3 regions of the Neorhizobium sp. T25_13 genome follow, and region 2 is predicted to be linked to each of the others. Evidence: predicted binding sites of a transcription regulator. Region 2 holds the regulator's gene; each other region holds the start of a gene.

Region 1 (7,239 bases), on a different contig from region 2:
ATGCTGCGGCGCGGCATAATGGCAATGCGGTGCATCACCTGCGTCAGCCATCGCTTGACTCGTTGCGAAAATCTTTTAAACAGCTTCGCGAACGGGAAGACACCCACATGCGCGCCTGCGAATTCCATATCGCTGCTTCCGCACTGCCGGCCATCCAGGCTGCGCAGCGGGCGTGTTTTGCCGCTTTCTCCAAAACCAAGGCCAAAACGACGACGAAAACCGTCTGACGTCTCTGGCCGCCGCTCTCTCCCCGGATGGCCGGGGACAAGGAATTCCGCGAGTTGATCGCGGCTTCCCCCTCACCAGATCGAGGAGAGACAGAAAGAGAGCACAAAATGGGTTTCAAGATCGCAGTCGCCGGTGCAACCGGCAATGTCGGCAGGGAAATGCTGACGATCCTTTCCGAGCGCGGCTTCCCGGTCGACGAAGTCGTGGCGCTGGCATCCGCCCGTAGCCAGGGAACCGAAGTTTCGTTCGGCGACCGGACGCTGAAGGTTTCCAACCTGGAAAACTACGATTTTTCCGACACCGATATCTGCCTGATGTCGGCAGGAGGCGAGGTTTCCAAGAAGTGGTCGCCGAAGATCGGCGCCCAGGGCTGCGTCGTCATCGACAACTCGTCCGCCTGGCGTTACGATCAGGACGTTCCGCTGATCGTTCCGGAAGTGAACCCCGATGCGATCTCCGGCTTTACCAAGCGCAACATCATCGCCAATCCGAATTGCTCGACCGCTCAGCTCGTAGTCGCCCTGAAGCCGCTGCACGACTTCGCCAAGATCAAGCGCGTCGTCGTCTCGACCTACCAGTCGGTCTCCGGCGCCGGCAAGGAAGGCATGGACGAGCTCTTCACCCAGACCCGCGCCGTCTTCGTCGCCGATCCGGTCGAATCCAAGAAGTTCACCAAGCGGATCGCCTTCAACGTCATCCCGCATATCGATAGCTTCATGGAAGACGGCTATACGAAGGAAGAGTGGAAGGTTCTCGCCGAAACCAAGAAGATGCTCGACCCGAAGATCAAGGTGACCTGCACCGCCGTGCGCGTTCCGGTCTTCATCGGCCATTCGGAATCGGTCAATATCGAGTTCGAAAACGAGATCAGCGCGGATCAGGCCCGGGATATCCTCCGCGAAGCTCCGGGGTGCCTCGTCATCGACAAGCATGAAAACGGCGGCTACATGACGCCTTACGAATGCGCCGGCGAGGATGCCACCTACATTTCCCGTATCCGTGAGGATGCGACGGTGGAAAACGGCCTCAATATCTGGGTCGTTTCCGACAACCTGCGCAAGGGTGCCGCGCTCAACGCCATCCAGATCGCCGAATTGCTCGTCAATCGCGGCCTGATCAAGCCGCGCAAGGCTGCTGCCTGATAAATAATAAATTTATTAAGCATGTTCCGATAGAAACCCCGTCAGAAATGGCGGGGTTTTTCTTTCGAATCACCTACATCACAAACTATTCATGAACGGGTGAGTTGCGATTGTCCGCAACCGCCGCCATAAGGCCGAAACAAAACACATTATCCGGACGCTTTTGACTTAAGCGATCCGGCTCTCGGGACGGGTTTGACCGCATGAAGAAGATTTTGCTGGCAGGATTGATCGCAACCGGTTTCATGACCGCTAGTCCGGCTGTTGCCGCGCTCCAATGCGGCAACGATTCATCCGGCTTCGCCCGCTGGGTCGAAGAATTCAAGCGGGTTGCACCTTCGAGCGGCGTCAACCCTTCCGTCGTCGAAAAGGCTTTTTCGAGCGTCTCCTACAACCGCGCGACCATCAGCGCCGATCGCGGCCAGAAAAGCTTCAAGCTCTCCTTCGAAGACTTCATGAAGAAACGCGGCGGGGCCGCCATCATCTCCCGCGGCAAGGGCATGAAATCCGGCAACGCTTCGCTGTTTGCGCAGATCGAACGCCGCTACGGCGTGCCGGCCGGCCCGATCATCGCCATCTGGGGCATGGAAACCGGTTTCGGCAGCTTCATGGGTGATCAGCACACGCTTTCCGCCGTCGCGACGCTCGCTTACGATTGCCGCCGCTCCGCCTATTTCACCGAGCAGCTTTATGCGGCCCTTCAGCTCGTCGGCCGAGGCGATCTGAGCGTCACCGCCCGCGGTGCTGCCCATGGAGAGATCGGCCAGACCCAGTTCCTGCCGCTGAACGTCGTCCGCTACGGCGCCGATGGCGACGGCGACGGCCATATCGACATGGTCCGTTCGCGTGCCGACGCGCTCGCCTCGACCGCCAACTTCCTGAAGGGCCACGGCTGGAGGCCAGGTGCCGGTTACCAGCCGGGCGAGCCGAACTTCGGCGCTATCCAGGGCTGGAACGCCGCGAGCGTCTACCAGAAGGCGATCGCCTATATGGGCGCGCAGATCGACGGCCAATAAGCCCGCCGGCCATCAAGCTTCGCTTCACCTGAAAAAATTCAGGCCGACGCCTGTTCGGCCTGCTCCGGCGGTTCGGTGAGGTCCGGGCGGACGAAATCGCCCTTGCTGTCCATGATCCAGAGCTCCCCGGTCGAAATGTCGAACCAGGCACCGTGAATGCCGAGTTTCCCTTCTTCGTCGAGTTTGCGAACAAAGGGGAACGTCTGCAGATTGGCGATCGAATTGCGGATCGAGACCCGCTCCAGCGCCGTCTGGCGTTCGGCCTGCGTCATGAACTCGTTGTTCTGGATCTGCTCGGCGGCGGGCCTCACCAGTCCCATCCACTTGCCGATGAAGTCGCCCGGCGACAACGGCTCGATGGCAGGGTCGAGAGCTGCCCGGATGCCGCCGCAACGGCCATGGCCCATCACCACGATATTGTCGATCTCCAGCACCTGAACGGCATATTCGAGCGCTGCCGAGGTGGCGTGAAACTGGCTGTCGGGCTCGTAGGGCGGCACCATGTTGGCAACGTTGCGCACGACAAAAAGTTCGCCCGGCCCGCAATCGAAAATGGTCTCCGGCGCAGACCGGGAGTCACAACAGGCAATCAGCAGCGTGTGGGGCTTCTGCCCGCTATCCGCCAGCACCCGGTAACGCTCGCGTTCGTCACTATAGCGACCGCTCATGAAATTGCGGTAGCCCGCCAGAAGTCTGTCAGGAAAATCCGTCATGGAGCAACGATTATAGCGCCGTCGAGCGAAGATCAACGGCCATTGTGCATCTGCGAACTCCCGAGGCCTATTACCGCTTGATCCGCTGCAAGGGATGCACGAGCCGGCGCATCTGAACCATCGCCATGGGAGTGGAAAGGCTCGACGCGTCCGTCTCCAGCGTCAGTTCGTCGCCACCGCGTTTGGCCGTGCGCGCAAGGACTTCGAAAACACTCGCGGTTGCCAGCTGCAGCGCCTTTTCCTCCTCCATTCCGGCCAGGATTCGCCCGAGGAACAGCGCTCCCAGGAGGTCGCCGAGCCCGTTCGGCGGATTGTCGATCAGCCGGTGTTCGGCAAGCAGCGCATGTTTGCCCGTCAGGTAGAGATTGCCGGTACCACCCGCCATCATCGGCACGGCCGAGGTCACCAGGATGCGCGGCGGCCCGAGTGCGATTGCGGCATCCATGATATCGTTGTTGGTCTCGAGCGGTGCCCCGGAAAGCCAGGCGAGTTCGTAGCGGTTCGGGGTGGCGATCGTCGCAAGCGGAATGAGTTCGTCGCGGATCGCTTCCGCCGTCGGCTGCGGAATATAGAGCCCGCCGAGATCGCCCATAACAGGATCGCAGACATAGAGAAGGCCCGGGTTTTTCTCCTTCAGCGCCCTTATCAGCCGCGCCACCGAACGCGGCTGGGCGGCATTACCGAAATAACCGGTCAGCACCGCCTTCACTTCTCCGAGCCATGGCGCGCGAATAAGATCGTCTATAGCCTTGTCGAAATCTGATTCGGGAAAGGTCAGCCGTGTAGAAGGCCCATGACCGGGATGCCAGGGGAGGACGACGGTCGGCATTGCCCAGACGGGAAATCCCAGCGTCTCGAGCGCGAAGACGGCGGCGCGATTGCCGACCGAGCCGCGCACGACATGGCTGGAGATGACGAGGACGGCACTGCTGGTATCCTGCATGAGATTGCTTTCCGGCTACGATGGCCCTGTTGATCGTTTCTTCGTCGCCGCATGTCAACAAGCCTTCACGGAACAATGAAACGTGTAGTGCCGACGGACATGGATCAGCCACGTTGCTGCACGATGACACACATCTAATTTATTCCGTCCGGGGACGGAAAAAGGGGAGAGGGACATGGCCGTCAGGCAGAATCCGAAACGGGAAAAACAGATCGAAAGCGCGCGCAAGATCGTCGCTGCGAGCAAGGGGCCGCATCTCGACCCGCTCATCCTGTTCGCGCGGGCCAGCACTGACGACATCGAAAGCTATACGCCGGAAATGCTGGCGCTTTCCGCCAATCATGCAGCCGAGCGGCTGATGGCCTGGACGCGGATCCGGGCCGACATCACGGTGGAACCAATCGCCGGTGTAGAGCCGGACGGAATTCCGGTCTCGGTGCTGACCGTCGTCGACCGCAACATGCCCTTTTTGTTCGACTCGGTCATGGGCGAGGTGACCGCCACCCACCGCGACCTCACCATGGCAGTTCATCCGATCCTGGTCGTTGAGCCGGGCAAGGAACCAGCGCTCCGTTCCAACGAACAGCCCAGCAACCCGGCTCATCATGTGAGCCTCATCCAAATCCATCTTTCGCCGCTCAACGAAGAACAGGCCGCTTCGCTCACCGAGCGCATTCGTTACATCCTCGACCAGGTTCATCTGTCGATCACCGACTGGGGCTCCATGCTGGAAGTCCTCGACGGGGCCGCCAAGCAGCTCAGCAATTCGACAAGCCGCCGCAAGGCCGATCGCGACGAGGCGCTCGCCTTCCTGGACTGGCTGCGCGACGACAACTTCACCTTCCTCGGCATGCGCGAATACGTCTATTCCGGCAAGGGCGCCAACGCCAAGGTCGAACGCGGCAAGGGCCGCGGTCTCGGCATCCTCTCCGATCCGGATGTGCTGGTGCTGCGCCAGGGCAAGGACGCGGTGACGACCACGCCGGAAATCCTCGAGTTCCTCGACGGCCCCGATTTCCTGATCGTCACCAAGGCCAATGTGAAATCCGTAGTGCACCGCCGCGCCTATATGGATTATGTCGGCGTCAAGCGCTTCGACGAAAAGGGCGAAGTGGTCGGCGAGCTGCGCGTCGTCGGCCTTTTCACGGCAACCGCCTATACCCACTCCGTGCGCGACATCCCTCTCCTGCGCGCCAAGACCGGCCGGGTGGAGGAGCAGTTCGGCTTCGATCCCGACAGCCATTCCGGCCGCATGCTGGAAAACACGCTCGAATCCTATCCGCGTGACGACCTCTTCCAGATCGATGTCGATCTGCTGGCCCGCTTCTGCGAGCAGATCATGGAACTGAGCGAGCGTCCGCGCGTCCGGGTCCTGCCGCGCATCGACCATTTCGACCGTTTCGTCTCGGTGATCGTCTATGTGCCTCGCGAGGACTACAATTCCCTGGTCCGCGAGAAGGTCGGCGACTACCTGACCAAGGTCTATGACGGCCACGTCTCCGCCTATTATCCGGCTTTCCCGGAGGGCGGCGTCGCCCGCGTCCACATGATCATCGGCCGACGCGGTGGCAAGACGCCGCGGATCGCGCAGGGCAAGCTCGAGGAAGCGATCCGGCTCATCGCCACCCCCTGGGAGGACCGCTTCGCAGCGCTTGCGGAGAAGGGGCCGCGGCTCTCCGTTACCCAGGCCTTCCAGGAAGCCTTCTCGCCCGAGGAAACCTTCGCCGACCTGCCGGACATCGCCGCCTGCGCCGCCGGCGAAACGATCCGCATCGCCTTCTATCGCCGCCCCGGCGACGCCGCCAACACCGTGTCCCTGAAGATCTTCCACAAGGACCGGCACCTGTCGCTCTCCCGCCGCGTGCCGCTTCTCGAAAACCTCGGCTTCCACGCCGTCAGCGAGCAGACGTTCGAGATCGAGGTCGGTCCGGAAAACGACCGCAAGCTGATCGTCCTCCACGACATGGAACTGCAGCTCGGCGACGGGCGCGAGGTCGACTTGTCCCGCGAAGGCCTGGCTCTGGAAGAGGCCTTTCTCTCCGCCTTCGAAGGCCTGATCGACAATGACACCTTCAACCGGCTGGTTCTGCTGGCCGGCCTGTCCGCCCGCGAAGTCACGGTGCTGCGCGCATATTCCCGTTATCTGCGCCAGACCGGCATCGTTTACTCGCAGGCCTATATCGCCGACACCCTGGTGAAATACCCGGCCATATCCGCCGCCATCTTCCGCCTCTTCCGCGACGGCTTCGACCCGAAGATCACTGAGAAGGCCCGCGTCAAGAAACTCACCGACCATCACGCCGAAATCGAGGAAGCGCTCGGCAACGTGCCCAATCTCGATGAGGACCGCACCCTTCGACGTTTCGTCAATGCGGTCGATGCCACGCTCCGGACCAACTACTTCCAGCGCGATGCCAATGGCGCCCCGCACCGGATGTTCGCCTTCAAGCTCGATCCGAAGCTGCTCGACGGCCTGCCGGAGCCCCGTCCCTTCCGGGAAATCTTCGTCTACGGCACCGAGGTCGAAGGCGTGCATCTGCGCTTCGGCAAGGTTGCGCGCGGCGGCCTGCGCTGGTCGGACCGCGGCGAGGACTATCGGACGGAAATCCTCGGCCTCGTGAAGGCGCAGCAGGTCAAGAACGCCGTGATCGTGCCGGTTGGCGCCAAGGGCGGCTTCTTCCCGAAAATGCTGCCGCCGGCAGGCGCGCGCGACGCATTCTTCAATGCCGGCAAGGAGGCCTACAAGACCTTCATCCGCACCCTCCTGTCGATCACCGACAATATCGTCGGCGCCGACATCGTCGGGCCGCCCGATACGATCCGCCTCGATGGCGACGACCCCTATTTCGTGGTTGCCGCCGACAAGGGCACGGCGACCTTCTCCGATACCGCCAACGGCCTGGCGCAGGAAGCCGGCTTCTGGCTGGACGATGCCTTCGCCTCCGGCGGTTCGGTCGGTTACGACCACAAGAAGATGGGCATCACCGCGCGCGGCGCCTGGGAAGCCGTGAAACGGCATTTCCGCGAGAAAGATATCGACATCCAGACGACGCCGTTCACGGTCGCTGGGGTCGGCGACATGTCCGGCGACGTCTTCGGCAACGGCATGCTGCTGTCGCGCAAGATCCGCCTCATCGCCGCCTTCGACCATCGCGATATCGTCATCGATCCGGATCCGGATCTCGAAAAGTCCTTCG
Region 2 (7,239 bases):
CCCGATGGGTCCGCTGAAGAAGTAATTCTCATCTCCGGCGGCGCGATCCTTGCGCCGCCGGTTTTCATTCCTTTCAGCGGATGTGGGCGAAATGAGTGTGGGCATCATTATCTTTGTTGTACTGGGGCTTGCGGCGCTCGGGTTTATTTTTGGCAGGCAGCGCGCCCTGTCGATTTCGCCGCCGGGCGGCGCCAAGCTGCATTCCCTTCCCGGCTATTACGGTCAGACCGTAGCTCTATTCATCGCAGTGCCTGCCCTGCTACTGTTGGTCCTGTGGCTTTCGGTGCAGCCGTCCATCATCGAAGGCCGGATCAGCAACATGATCCCCGCGAGCGTGGTGCCTGAAGGCGGGGCGCACAGTCTCGTAATGTCCGATGTGCGCAGGATCGCGGAGGGATTGGACGCCGTCATCGAAAGAGGCGGGGTCGGCGAGAACGAACTCGACGACGGCCGTATCGATTTCAACAACATCCGCACACGTCTTGCTGAGGTGGGCGTCGCCCTTGGCGGCGAGGTGCCGGTCGAAGTGTTCGAAGCCGCGAGGGCTTACCGGCAAAGCGCCAGCACCAGCAACATGGCCATGACGATCGCGGTGCTTGCTTTGGCCCTGGTCATGGGACCTCTGGCCTACCGGCGCATTCGCCCCGAACAACGGGCCCGCAATCTGAGCGAGGGTTTCCTCAAATGGGTTTTGATGGGCTCGTCGCTCGTCGCTATCCTGACTACCGTCGGCATCGTCGGCTCGCTGGTCTTCGAGACAATCAGCTTCTTCAGTCTTTATCCCTGGCAGGATTTCTTCTTCTCCTCGGTCTGGAACCCGCAGTTCCGCGGTGGTTCGGATCTCGGGATACTGCCCCTGCTGTGGGGTACCTTCTACGTATCGATCATATCGCTGATCGTTGCCGTTCCGATTGGCCTGATGATCGCCGTCTTCCTGTCCGAATATGCAGGTCCGAAAACACGCAGCACCGTCAAGCCGGCCATCGAAGTGCTCGCGGGCATCCCGACGATCGTCTACGGCCTGTTCGCCCTGGTCACCGTCGGGCCGTTCCTGCGCGATTGGTTTGCAGAACCCCTCGGGCTTGGAACGTCTTCCTCCTCGGTGCTGACGGCAGGCCTGGTCATGGGCATCATGATCATCCCCTTCGTCAGTTCCCTGTCGGATGACATCATCAACGCCGTTCCGCAGGCCTTGCGCGACGGCTCCTACGGTCTTGGCGCCACGCATTCGGAAACCATCAAGCAGGTTGTCCTGCCCGCCGCACTGCCAGGCATCGTCGGCGCCGTGCTGCTGGCGGCCAGCCGTGCGATCGGTGAAACCATGATCGTGGTGCTGGGCGCGGGCGCAGCTGCAAAACTCGATCTCAACCCATTCGAAGCCATGACGACCGTGACCGTGAAGATCGTCAGCCAGCTGACCGGCGATACGGAGTTTTCAAGCCCCGAGACGCTGGTGGCGTTCGCTTTGGGCCTGACCCTCTTCGTGATAACGCTCGGGCTCAATGTGCTGGCCCTTTACATCGTGCGCAAATACCGGGAGCAGTACGAATGACCGACGTCTCCGTGTTCACCAATGCCGGCGCTCCGCCGCAGGGAAAGTCGCTCCTTGCCCTCGACGAGCGGACCCGCCGCCGCAATGCCTCCGAGGCGCGGTTCCGCCTGATGGGCAAAATCGCCGTAGGCATCGGCATCCTGGCCCTTGTCGGCCTGCTCGTGTCGATCCTGTCGAACGGAATTTCCGCCTTCCGCCAGACCTATATCTCGCTCGATATCCATCTGGACCCCGCCAGCCTGGATAAGGCCGGCGACCGAAAGCCGGAAAACATCGCAAAGATCTCGACCTTCGGCTATGCGCCGCTGATCGAGAAGGCGCTGAACGATGCAATGGCAGCCAAGGGCATCTCCGCCAACGGAATGAATGCCAAGGCCGCGGCGGAACTGATCTCCAAGGAGGCGCCTGCCGACCTGCGCAGGTTCGTTCTTGCCGATCCTTCAGTGATCGGCGGCACGCACAGATTCGACCTGCTGGCGGGCGGCCGCATCGACGGCTACTACAAGGGGCGCGTCACCATGGAAAGCGCCGCGCTGGACCGCAACACTTCGCCCGAGCAGCTGAGGCTGGCGGACAAGCTGAAGGAAGCCGGCATCCTGACAACGCGTATCAACTGGTCCTTCTTCACTGCGCCGGACGCGTCCGATACGCGGCCGGAAGCGGCGGGATTGGGTGTTGCCATCATTGGTTCCGTCTACATGATGCTGATCGTGGTCGTGCTGTCGCTGCCGCTTGGCGTCGCCGCATCGATCTATCTCGAGGAATTCGCGCCCCAGAACCGCTTTACCGATCTCATCGAGGTCAATATCGCGAACCTGGCCGCGGTGCCGTCGATCGTGTTCGGTATCCTGGGCCTAGCGATGCTGATCAATTTCTTCGGCCTTCCCCAGTCAGCATCCATTGTCGGCGGCCTGGTCCTGACCCTGATGACGCTGCCGACGATCATCATAGCCACCCGCGCCGCATTCAAGGCTGTACCGCCGTCCATTCGCGATGCCGCGCTGGGTGTCGGCGCGTCGAAGATGCAGTCAATCTTCCACCACGTTCTGCCGCTCGCCATGCCTGGCATCCTCACGGGCACAATCATCGGCCTTGCCCGTGCGCTCGGCGAAACCGCGCCGCTGCTGCTCATCGGGATGGTAGCCTTCGTGAGGGAATATCCGGCCGGTCCTCCGGACGGGCTGTTCGACCCGGCCTCCGCCCTGCCTGTCCAGGTCTACAACTGGACCCAGCGCGGCGACCCGGCCTTCGTCGAGCGCGCATCCGGTGCGATCATCGTCCTGCTGGTCTTTCTGATCTTGATGAACCTAATTGCAATCATTCTTCGCCGCCGCTTCGAGCGTCGCTGGTAAAAGGAGCGTAGTGATGAACAACATGTCCACGAGCAACATATCAACGACGCCGACGAAGGCCGCAATTATGAATGACACCAAGATTTCCGCCCGGGACGTTCAGGTTTATTATGGCGACAAGCACGCCATTATCGATGTGAATATCGAAATACGGCAGCGTACGGTCACGGCTTTCATCGGTCCGTCCGGCTGCGGCAAGTCGACCTTCCTGCGCTGCCTCAACCGCATGAACGACACGATTTCGATCTGCCGCGTGGAAGGGCATATCTCGATCGACGGTGAAAACATCTATGATCCCCAGGTGGACCCGGTGCAGTTGCGCGCCAAGGTCGGCATGGTGTTCCAGAAACCGAACCCGTTCCCCAAATCGATCTATGAAAATGTCGCCTACGGCCCGCGCATCCACGGCCTGGCGCGCTCCAAGGCGGATCTGGACGAAATCGTCACGTCATCGCTGCAGAAGGCCGGCCTGTGGAACGAGGTAAAGGATCGCCTCGACAGCCCCGGTACCGGCCTGTCCGGCGGCCAGCAGCAGCGCCTGTGCATAGCACGCGCCGTGGCGGTCAGCCCCGAAGTCATCCTGATGGACGAGCCCTGTTCGGCTCTCGACCCGATCGCCACCGCCAAGGTGGAGGAACTCATCCACGAACTCCGTACAAATTTCACCATCGTGATCGTGACGCACTCGATGCAGCAGGCTGCCCGCGTCTCGCAACGCACGGCCATGTTCCACCTGGGTTATCTGGTGGAGGAGAATGATACGGACAAGATGTTCACCAATCCGGACGACCAGCGCACGCAGGACTACATCATGGGTCGCTTCGGCTGATACGCCCGTCTTTGCAGTCGTCACTCTCATCAGGAAGCTAAACATGTCTTCTTCCCATATATTGTCGGCCTATGACGACGAACTGAAATACCTCGGTCGCCGGATCTCCGAAATGGGCGGTCTCGCCGAGCAGATGTGCTCGGACGCCGTACGTGCGCTGGTCAATTCCGACGCCGCACTCGCCCAGAAGGTCATCTCCGACGACGTGATCCTCGATCACGCCGAGCGCGAGATCGGCGACAAGGCGATCATCACGATCGCCCGCCGCCAGCCGGTTGCGGCCGACCTTCGCGAGATCGTCGGTTCGCTGCGCATCGCCTCCGATCTGGAGCGCGTCGGCGACCTCGGCAAGAACACCGCCAAGCGCGTCATCGCGGTTCAGGGCACCGGCGTTCCGCGCAAGCTCGCCCGCGGCCTCGAACATCTCTCCGATCTCGCCCTCGTCCAGCTCAAGGACGTCCTCGACGTCTATGCGACGCGTTCGGCGGAAAAGGCCGAGGCGATCCGCAGCCGCGACGAGGAAATCGACGCGATGTACACCTCGCTGTTCCGCGAACTCCTCACCTACATGATGGAGGATCCGCGCAACATCACCACCTGCACGCATCTTCTGTTCTGCGCCAAGAACATCGAGCGTATCGGCGACCACGCCACCAACATCGCCGAGACCATCTACTACATGACGACGGGCGCCCAGCCGGAAGGCGATCGTCCGAAGGACGACTCGTCGAACACGCTCGGCGCGATCACCGAATAGAACTGACGGAGCAGACCAAGAATGCTGCCGAAAATCGCTGTCGTAGAAGACGAAGAAGCGCTGAGCGTGCTTCTTCGTTACAATCTGGAAGCCGAGGGTTATGAGGTCGATACCGTTTTGCGGGGCGACGAGGCCGAAATTCGGCTTCAGGAGCGGGTACCGGACCTTTTGATCCTGGACTGGATGCTGCCCGGCGTTTCCGGCATCGAACTCTGCCGCCGGCTGCGCATGCGCCCGGAAACCGAGCGCCTGCCGATCATCATGCTGACGGCCCGCGGCGAGGAGAGCGAACGTGTTCGCGGCCTCGCCACCGGCGCCGACGACTATGTGGTAAAACCCTTCTCGACGCCGGAACTGATGGCCCGCGTCAAGGCCATGCTGCGCCGGGCCCGTCCCGAGGTGCTCTCCAGCGTTCTCCGCTGCGGCGATATCGAACTCGATCGGGAAACCCATCGCGTTCACCGCAAGAGCCGCGAGGTGCGCCTTGGCCCGACCGAATTCCGCCTGCTCGAATTCCTGATGGCGGCGCCGGGGCGGGTCTTCTCCCGCTCGCAGCTTCTGGACGGCGTCTGGGGCCACGACATCTACGTCGACGAGCGTACGGTCGACGTCCATGTGGGAAGACTTCGCAAGGCACTCAACTTCTCCAACATGCAGGATGTCATCCGCACCGTTCGCGGTGCCGGATACTCCATGGAAACATAGTTGGTGGCCACGAGATGAGCGCGCGGGTCCTGTTGGTCGACGACGACGAGTCGTTCCGCCTGATATTGCAGAAAGCCCTCGTGGCCGACAGCTTCGTCGTATCGATGCTGGCAAGTGGAGCCGAGATCTCAAATCGCTTGAAAGCCGTTCCGCCGGATATCCTGGTCATGAGTTCGGACCTTCCGGGCGTGCGAGGTCTCGAGGTATGCCGCGAGGTGCGTCTCGATCCCGTCCTGTCGCGCCTTCCGATCATCCTCCTCGTGCCGTCGGGTGGCGAAGGCCTTCACCTCATAGCACTCGCGGCGGGTGCCGACGATTGCCTCATGAAGCCATTTTCCCCGGTCGAGCTCGTCGTCCGTGTGAAGAACCTGCTGAGGCGCGTCAATCCCGCCCTCCTGGACCACATGCTCAAGGTCGGCGATCTCACGCTCGACCGGGAAGCCCATCGAGTTCACCGGCAGAAACGTGAGGTCAAGCTCGGGCCTAAGGAGTTCAAGCTCCTTGAATTCCTGATGCGGACACCGGGCAAGGTCTATTCTCGGACTGAGCTGAAGGCATCCCTCTGGGGCGACGACACGACCGTCGACGAGCGGGCGATCGACGTCCATATCGGCCGGTTGCGAAAAGTCATCAGCCTTGGCAAATCCGACAATGTGATCCGGACCGTGCGCGGCGCCGGATACGCATTGGGCGATTTCTGACGCCGTCCGCTTGGCCCGGGCTAACTTTTGTCCTGACCGGCTCATGGCGAGCCGGTGGCTCACTGCCATGGAGGCTGGCGGGTTTGCTGTTGGCACCGGCGTTGGACCCCTCTCTTGGAATTTCTAACACTTAGCTGAAGCTAAGATGTTGAAATTCCATTCTCCCCCGCTAGGGGGGAGATAGGGCGGCGTGCCACGGACTATTTAGAAGCCTTTCGCGGCAGTTACCGCGAAAGGTATTTAAGCACCGGAATTACTTCTTTTTGTTTGGCGCCTGCGTCAATGCAGACGCTGCCACCTTTTTTACGGCAGCAGGCGTTTTAGGATTGCTCAGCAGTTTGGATGCCGCTGAAGCCACAGATTTGGATGTACGTTCATTGGCCACTGAGGGATCTCCTTGTTGATGGCCGCCAAAGCTACCTCGACTCTGATTTCTCGAATCCCATATACTAACCGTGCTACAGGCAAGGGATGCGAGTCTCTTCGCCCCGCGTGGGCTTCGGCCTTTTCGCGGTATCCAAAGCCGGGGTCTGAGGACTCCGGCTTTTTCATTTCCAATGCACGCAAATCATTTGTTTTTATTCTTGTTTTGTTCTGCTTGGTAGTCCAGCCCGAAGTTTCCTTCGGGCTGTGTTTTATTCAGCTATTCACATTAATCAGCTGCAGCCGCTCGTCGCACCACAAGTGTCGCACTTCTCGCAAGTCCCATTCCGCACCATCGTAAAATTCTGGCACTCGCCGCACATGTTGCCCGTATACCCTTGAGCAATCGAGCGCATGCGGCGTTCGTTTTCGACCTTTTTGGCTTCCGTCTTGGCGGTCGCAGCCTCGTCGGCGGCCTTGTCGGAGAAGAGGGCCGTGGTGGCTGCCTGTTCTTCGGTCAGTTCCTCGACGATCTCTTCGGCGAGTTCCTTGGCGCGCTCCTCGTAGTCCCGCTTGAAGGAGACGATTTCGGAGGTCGAGATGGCGACGGTCGGTTCCAGCTTGCGGGCGGCGGCACCGGCAAAGGCGGTGACGTTGGTGCCGGCCGAGGCGCGGGCAGGGGCGGCAGTCGCCGAGCCCTTGATGTCGGCCGGGCGGTCGCCGCCGGTGCCGGAGACGAGGGTCGGCTTGTAACCGCGGGTCAGGCCCTTGGAAACCACGTCCGCCTTGCCTTCCGAGACGCCGCGGCCAAGCGCGGTGTTGGAGAAGTCCGACGTATCGACATGCGCGAGGTCGTGGCGGCCGAGATAGGAGATCGCCAGTTCGCGGAACACGTAGTCGAGGATCGACGTGGCGTTCTTGATCGCATCATTGCCCGTGACGATGCCGGCCGGTTCGAACTTGGTGAACGTGAAGGCGTC
Region 3 (7,239 bases), on a different contig from region 2:
GATATCGGCTTCCGTCGCGGCCACCTGCTCGGCGGCTTCGGAAGCGCCGCCGAAATAGAGTTTCGGGTGCTTGCGGTCGCCGCGGGGTTGGAGGCGGGGCTCGATCGTGGAGCTGGTGACCTGGAAATGCTCGCCCTTGAACGTGACGTTCTCCTCGGTCCACAGCCGGCGGACCAGCCGCATGAATTCCCTGGTGCGGGCATAACGATGCGCCTGATCGCCCTCGCTGTCGCCATAGGCGGCGAGGTTGTCCTGACCCGAGACGATGTTGATCCGCACCCGACCGCCGCTCAGATGATCGAGCGTTGCCGCGGCCGAGGCGAAGTTCGCCGGCCGCCAATAACCGGGGCGGATGGCGATCAGCGGCTCGAAGGTGGTGGTGCGGGCGGCAAGGGCGGTTGCGATGGTGAACGTATCCGGCCGACCCCAGCCGGTGCCGACGAGCGCGCCCTTCCAGCCGTGCGCCTCCAGCGCCTTGGCGTGGCTGGTCAGCGTCTCCAGGCTGTTGTGGTTCTCGGCGGAGGAATCGCCGCGATGGCCGGCTTTGACGTCGTTGGGGATATACCAGAGGAACTCGGAATTGCTGCTCATGTTATCGACCTGCATCTCTAATGGCTGAAATAGGGAAATGAGTGGGAGGCGCCGCGTGGCGCATGCCGGCCCGGGTCCGAGAGGTTCCGTCAGACGACGATCGGGTTGAGGGCGCCGTCCATGCCGATCACGACTCCGGTGACGTAGCTTGCCTTCGACGAACTCAGGAAGGTGACGACGTGGGCGATCTCGTCGGGCGTTGCCATGCGGCCGAGGGGGATGCGCTGGACCATCTTTTCAAGCGCCGCCTGCTCGCTGATGCCGTGGAGTGCCGCCTCTGCCCGAAGGCCCTCGGTTACCCGCTCCGTTTCGGTATTGCCGGGATTGATGCCGACGATGCGCAACCCGCTGGCAGCGTAGGCGTTTGCCAGGCCGACGGTCGCCAGCATCAGCGCCGCGTTGGCGGCCCCGCCCGGAAGGTGGATCGGCGAGGCGACCTTGCCGCCGCCGCCGATGACATTGACGATCACACCCGTCCGCCGGGCCGCCATCCGTTTGACCACCGGATCGATGACATTGATGTAGGAGAAATATTTGGCGTCCATCGCGGCACGCCAGTGAGCCGGGCTGAGGTCCTGGGGCGGCGTGCGTCTTGCTGCTCCCGCGCAATTGACGAGAATATCCAGCGCTCCCACGTCTGCTTCGATCTTGTCGACGAGCGACAGCGCCTCGTTTTCCGATATCAGATCGGCCGCAAAGCCGATCGCGCCGGGCAGTTTTGCCAGAGCCGCGTCGATATTCGCTTGGGAACGCGAACAGATGACGACGCGCACGCCTTCGGACAGGAGAGATTGGGCGCAGGCGAGGCCGATGCCTTTGGAGCCGCCCGTGATCAATGCCGTCTTGCCGTTCAAATCGAGTTGCATGGTGCGCCGCTTTCCTCAAAATCCAGGGGAGAGGCTAGGCTCTCGAGGATATTGGAACAAGCAAAAGGCAACCGCCGCGGTCCCGGTTACGGGGAAACGGTTCCTTAGTTAGCTGCGCAGGGAGACAACTCTTCCATGCGGCGCGCTTGGCACGTTTTGCCGGCTTTGCCGAGACGGCGATGTCTGCTGGGGCCGATCCGGCTCCAGCATTCCTACCCTCGGATGATTTCCTCATGCGCCATCGCGGCCTGCAGCAGTGTTTCATCGCAATTGGCATTGGCCGACAGGAGGAAGCCGACCGGCATGTCGGCATCGCCGCTGCCGCAGGGGATGGAGACGCCGCACCAGTCGAGGAAGTTGCCGAAACCGGTATTGCGCAGCGTCTTGCCGTTGGTGGCGAAGAACAGCTCGTCGTCCTTTTCGAGCGGTGCTATCGGCGGCGCCACATGGGCGACCGATGGCATGGCGACGAAGCGGTCGCCGATCAGCGCCTCGGTTTCGGCGATCATCCGGGCGCGGTTTTCGACGATGGCGATATAATCGGATAGGCTGGTCTTTTCGCCGAGGCGGGTGCGGGCGACGACACGGTGGTCCATCTCCTCCGCATCCGGCCCCGACAGCTTTTCCCGATGCAGGGCGAAGGCTTCGGCGGTCACCATCGGCCCGTATTTCGCCATCAGCTTCGGGAGTTCTTCGAAGGTCGGGAAGGCGAGGCGGGTGATCCTGGCTCCGGCCTTTGCCAGCCGCTCGATCGCCGCTTCGAAGGCGGCCACCACGCCCGGCTCGGCGCCGTCAAGGACGATATTGGTGGGGATGACGATATCGAGGAGTCGCGCCGGTTGGCGGGCCGTCTGCGATGCTGCGAGCCCGCGCATAGCCGCATCCACCCAGACCGCATCCTGTACCGTCCGGCAGAGCGGGCCGAGCGAATCGAGGCTGGTCGCCAGCGGATAGACGCCGTTCATCGCATAACGGCCGCGGGTCGCCTTGTAACCGACGATGCCGTTGAAACCGGCCGGAATGCGGATCGAGCCGCCGGTATCTGTGCCCATCGCGACGGGCACGAGGCCGGCCGCGACCGCGACGCCGGAACCGGAGGACGAGCCGCCGGGAATGCGCGGCGCATCCTTGCCATGCGGATTGTGCGGCGTGCCGTAATTCGGATTGATGCCGATGCCGGAAAAGGCGAATTCGCTCATGTTGGTGCGGCCGATCGCGACCATGCCGGCCTGTTTCAGCAGGTCGACGATCGCTGCGTCCTTCGCAGCGGGAGCGGCCTTCTTCAGGACTTTCGAGCCGGCGGTGGTCGCCAGCCCCTCGATGTCGAAGAGGTCCTTCCAGGCGATCGGGATGCCATCGAGCAGGCCGAGGGAACGGCCTTCCTTCATGCGCTTCGAGGATGCCAGCGCTTCCGCCATAGCGCGGTCCTCGAGAAGCGAGATGAACACGGCCTTGTCGGGGTAGGCCTTGATACCTGAGAGGACCGATTCCGTGACCTCGATCGGATCAACCCTGCCCATCTGGATGAGCGCGGAAAGCTCGGCGATCGACATCGCTCCAAAGGATTTCGTCACGGCAGTCATTCTCCTCATTCCGTTACTGGCGGGCGACAGATGTATCGGATATTTTGGCAATGGGTAGAGGATTTATCGGTTCGGTTCATGGCATGGAACTTCCCGCATATTCGCGAAGTTCAGTGAGTCCACCGCGTCAGCGGGACATCGGGAAGGATCAGCCCATGAGAAACATTATCGCCACCGTCGGTCTCGTGATCGCGCTTGCCGGCTGCAGCACGGACGGCGGCGGAACCACCGGCGCACTCGACATCGGTCCGGGCATCCGGCCGATCCCCGGCAGCATCACCTATGGCGGCCAGCCGCGCACCAAGCTCACCAAGGCGCCGATCGGCAGCGTCGTGCCGCACGAGTTCCGCAACGAACTCGGCCAGCGGGTCGAGGAAAATTACATCATCCAGCCGGACCGCAGTCTCAAGCTGGTCAACCGGCGGGTGTTTCGCGATCCGTTCGGGTTCGACGATTGATGAACGTCAAGCGGAGATGGCCGCCCAGGCACGCTCGGTCGCGACCGGTTCGTCGGTGGTGATCTGATCCGGCTTCAGCTCCATCAGGGCGGAGAAGCTGCGGGCTTCGGCCTCGTCGAACCCGGCGTCCGGGTTCTTGAGATTGAAGGTCCAGGCATCCACCAGCCGGTCGGCATCGTGGCAGAGGCCGATCAAGTCGAGCCCGTCCTTGGCCGCCTGCAACACCAGCTGCCAGGCGAGATAGATGGTGTCCGGCTCGGTCGGGCCGGCGATATCGGCGCGAAGATCCGTCTCGACGGCCTTGAGGCCCTGATGGCGATGGATCTCGATGAGCTTGCCGGTCGGGTCGATGCCGCGCTTGAGGCCCGGCAGTCTCTGCTTGATGGCGACGACAAGATCGAGATCGGCGCCGCTGACGATGATCGAGGAGCCGGCATTGCCGAAATGATCCGCGAGATGATCCATGCCGCGTGCGCCGATCGCCTCAAACCCATCCTTCATGTCGAACTGCAGCAGGGCGTCCGGATGCGCTGTTTGAAGCATCGTCGCGAGATCCTCGCTGAGGATCGGCGGATGGCCACCCTGCAAAAGCGTCAGGCCGCGGATGGTTTCGGGCAAAGCCTCACGGATGAGGCCGTGGCCGGTGGTTTCACCTTCGAGTTCGTCGTCGTGCAGCACGACAAAACCGCCATCGGCGCGAACGCGCAGATCGAGTTCGCTCGATGCTCCGAGGCGAAAACCCTCTGCCATGACGCCGGCGGAAAACAGCGGGTCCTTGAAGCTGCGGCGCAGGCGATGCCACTTCAGCCGGGTGAAACGGCCCTGATGGGCGATGCCGAGGCCTGAAAATTCTGAAGCCATGAAATACCGTCTAAGGTGAAGGGCAGCGATTCGATCGATGCCAGACTATTGTTTTGAAGCTGCCTGCCATAGATCGATGACAGAAGTTTCGTGCCGAACCTCAAAAGCCGAGATTGCGCCCGGCAGGGAACGGCTTGTTATAGAGGTCTGCCGGATAAATATCTGGAAAGCACATTTTGTCTCCTGTCACGAAAGGCAGATTTCCATGTCCCATGACGCGAATTGGGCGCCGCTTCCTCCCTATAGCACCGGCCCGCGCGGCCGTTGCCCGCGTTGCGGCCAGGGACATCTGTTCAACGGGTTCCTGTCGATGCGGCCGGCCTGCGAGGTTTGCGGCCTCGATTATTCCTTCGCCGATCCGGGAGACGGTCCCGCCTTTTTCGTCATGTGCTTCGGCTGCATTCCGAGCATTGCGCTTGCGGTCTGGATCGAGACCAGTTTCCAGCCGCCATTCTGGGTGCATCTGCTGATCTCGCTGCCTTTCCTGCTCCTCACCTGCCTTGCGCCGATGCGGCCGTTGAAGGGCTGGCTGGTCGCGAGCCAGTATTTTTACAAGGCAGGCCCCGGCAAGGTCGACAAAAGCCCGTCACCGCCAAATGACTCACAGAACGGCGGCTGACTTGGCGATAGGATAAGACGGGGCAGGATGATGAGGAACAATCTTCTCCCCAAACCATTCGGCAGGTGACAGTTCAAGGAGCCTGCAATGTCCGATGCCGATGAAATCGAAATGGAAACGCGCCGACGGTCGCTCGCGGTCGAGGGGGCGATGCTCATGCTGATCGACGGTCTGGCCGCCCGGGGCACCATCTCTGCGGACGAGGCGGAGGACATGTTGCGGATACTGTCGAAGAGCTCGGATTCCTCTGCGGCACGGGCCGCAAGCTCGCTCCGGATCGTCAATCAGCTGAAGCGCCTGCGGCGCGGCGACGGAGCAATCACCCCTGGGGCGTGAGCCGGAAGGTGGGGTCGCGTCGCGTTTTCTCCTTTTTTGATTGTTCAATTTGATTGGGAACATCTCCAGACGAGGCCAGTTGGGGCGATCAGTTCGCGACCTCGACAACAAGGAAGATCTTGATGGCCCAGTATCCCACTCCGCCGTTTCCCGAACAGCAGCAGCCGATGCCGGGCTTTACCGGGCGCATGGATCCGGTGCCCGATCACGGCGAGCTTTCCTACCGCGGTTCCGGCCGGCTGGCCGGCAAGAAGGCGGTGATCACCGGCGGCGACAGCGGCATCGGCCGGGCGGTGGCGATCGCCTATGCGCGCGAGGGCGCCGATCTCTTGATTTCCTATCTGGACGAAGACGAGGATGCCGAGGATACCAAACGTTTGGTCGAGGAGGCCGGCCGCAAAGCGGTGCTGGTGCCGGGCGATATCAAGACCGCGGCGCATTGCCGGGCAATCATCGACAAGGCGGTCCAGGAGTTCGGCGGGATCGATATCCTCGTCAACAACGCCGCTCATCAGGCGACGTTTTCCGACATCGGCGACATCAGCGACGAAGAATGGGAACTGACCTTCCAGGTCAACATCCATGCGATGTTCTATCTCACCAAGGCGGCAGTTCCCCACATGAAGCCGGGTAGCGCCATCATCAACACGGCCTCGATCAATTCCGACACTCCGAACCCGACGCTGCTTGCCTATGCGACCACCAAGGGCGCGATCCAGAATTTCACGGCAGGTCTCGCACAGCTGCTGGCCGAAAAGGGGATACGCGCCAATGCGGTCGCGCCCGGGCCGATCTGGACGCCGCTCATCCCCTCCACCATGCCGGAAGACCGGGTGAAGGAATTCGGCAAGCAGGTGCCGATGAAACGTCCCGGCCAGCCGGCCGAGCTTGCGACGGCCTATGTGATGCTCGCCGATCCGCTCTCCAGCTACGTTTCCGGCACCACGATCGCCGTCACCGGCGGCAAGCCCATCCTGTAGTTAAGCTCTCCTCCCACGAAAACAGCGGCGGCGTGGGCTCCACGCCGCCGTTCATGTTTGGCGGGTACGCTTTCTCAGGTGCGGCGGCCGACTTCCCGGGCCAGATCCTCGAAACAGAATTTGGTGCCTTGCTCGCTCGCCTCGTTTGCCAGGAGCAGGAGCCGGATCGGAAAGGCGATCGCCTTCTGATGGGACGTCGACACGGCGAGCGGCTTGTCCTCGTCAAGCACGGTGCGTTCGGCCGCCTGCAGGGCGCTCTGAATGTCGGCATGGGAGACGACACCCTTCTCGACCAGAAGCCGGTTGATTGCGGCAACGGCGAGATAGAGGCCTTCGAGCTGCGGATTGGCGGTGTTCATGTCTCTGTCCTTTGCGTGGAAGACGGAACCGAGGTTGCGGCGTTTTCATCGATCAGCCGCGCTCCGCGCTGCTGGGTCAGGTAACGCCAGATCCATTGTACGCTAACCAGCAGGCGTTTTTCAAAATTGACGAGCAGGTAGACATGGACGAGCGCCCAGAGGAACCAGGCGACCCGACCTTTGAGCGTCCATTTGCCAAAATCGAAGATCGCGGCATCGCGGCCGATGACGGCGGTATTGCCACGATTGTGGAACCGGAAAGGCTGGGGCGCCTTGCCGTCCATCAGTCTCGCCCGCAGCGCCTTGCCGAGATATTGTCCCTGCTGCTTGGCGACCTGGGCGAGTGCCGGCAGCGGCTTGCCGTCCTCCGCAAGCCCCAGTGCCGTGTCGCCGATCGCAAAGATATCCGGAAAGCCGGTGATCGAGAGGTCCGGTTCGACCGGAATGCGCCCTCCCGCCTTGCCTTCGATGCCGAGCCATCTGGCTGCTGGCGAGGCTTTGACACCCGCACCCCAGATGACGCAGCTGGTGCGGAAACGCTGCGAGCCGGCGATGACCTCGTCCTTGGTGACGGATTCGACGGCCA

Evidence for each region. Region 2 encodes PhoB, which activates phosphate uptake and scavenging genes when phosphate is short. Its sites were predicted from a motif close to TGTCATNNANCTGTCAT; they were not measured.
Region 1: the regulator PhoB is predicted to act here: its motif matches at 4,095-4,111, upstream of C5J22_RS22370 (NAD-glutamate dehydrogenase).
Region 3: the regulator PhoB is predicted to act here: its motif matches at 4,425-4,441, upstream of C5J22_RS08945 (glycerophosphodiester phosphodiesterase).

Annotation. Positions count from the first base shown of each region.
Region 1 is NZ_PVBI01000010.1:92,797-100,035, reverse strand. Features, by position in the region: gene C5J22_RS31330 (hypothetical protein) at 1-227, shown strand, start outside; gene C5J22_RS22390 (aspartate-semialdehyde dehydrogenase) at 336-1,370, shown strand; gene C5J22_RS22385 (lytic transglycosylase domain-containing protein) at 1,574-2,386, shown strand; gene C5J22_RS22380 (carbonic anhydrase) at 2,425-3,099, opposite strand; gene pdxY (pyridoxal kinase PdxY) at 3,170-4,042, opposite strand; gene C5J22_RS22370 (NAD-glutamate dehydrogenase) at 4,218-7,239, shown strand, end outside.
Region 2 is NZ_PVBI01000002.1:404,722-411,960, forward strand. Features, by position in the region: gene C5J22_RS05495 (substrate-binding domain-containing protein) at 1-25, shown strand, start outside; gene pstC (phosphate ABC transporter permease subunit PstC) at 92-1,552, shown strand; gene pstA (phosphate ABC transporter permease PstA) at 1,549-2,904, shown strand; gene pstB (phosphate ABC transporter ATP-binding protein PstB) at 2,972-3,733, shown strand; gene phoU (phosphate signaling complex protein PhoU) at 3,777-4,490, shown strand; gene phoB (phosphate regulon transcriptional regulator PhoB) at 4,512-5,195, shown strand; gene C5J22_RS05525 (winged helix-turn-helix domain-containing protein) at 5,210-5,896, shown strand; gene C5J22_RS31910 (hypothetical protein) at 6,150-6,281, opposite strand; gene C5J22_RS05530 (vitamin B12-dependent ribonucleotide reductase) at 6,553-7,239, opposite strand, start outside.
Region 3 is NZ_PVBI01000003.1:376,794-384,032, reverse strand. Features, by position in the region: gene C5J22_RS08965 (LLM class flavin-dependent oxidoreductase) at 1-591, opposite strand, end outside; gene C5J22_RS08960 (SDR family NAD(P)-dependent oxidoreductase) at 681-1,457, opposite strand; gene C5J22_RS08955 (amidase) at 1,670-3,031, opposite strand; gene C5J22_RS08950 (hypothetical protein) at 3,196-3,498, shown strand; gene C5J22_RS08945 (glycerophosphodiester phosphodiesterase) at 3,505-4,359, opposite strand; gene C5J22_RS08940 (DUF983 domain-containing protein) at 4,565-4,978, shown strand; gene C5J22_RS08935 (hypothetical protein) at 5,066-5,314, shown strand; gene C5J22_RS08930 (SDR family oxidoreductase) at 5,437-6,294, shown strand; gene C5J22_RS08925 (hypothetical protein) at 6,369-6,653, opposite strand; gene C5J22_RS08920 (NAD(P)/FAD-dependent oxidoreductase) at 6,650-7,239, opposite strand, start outside.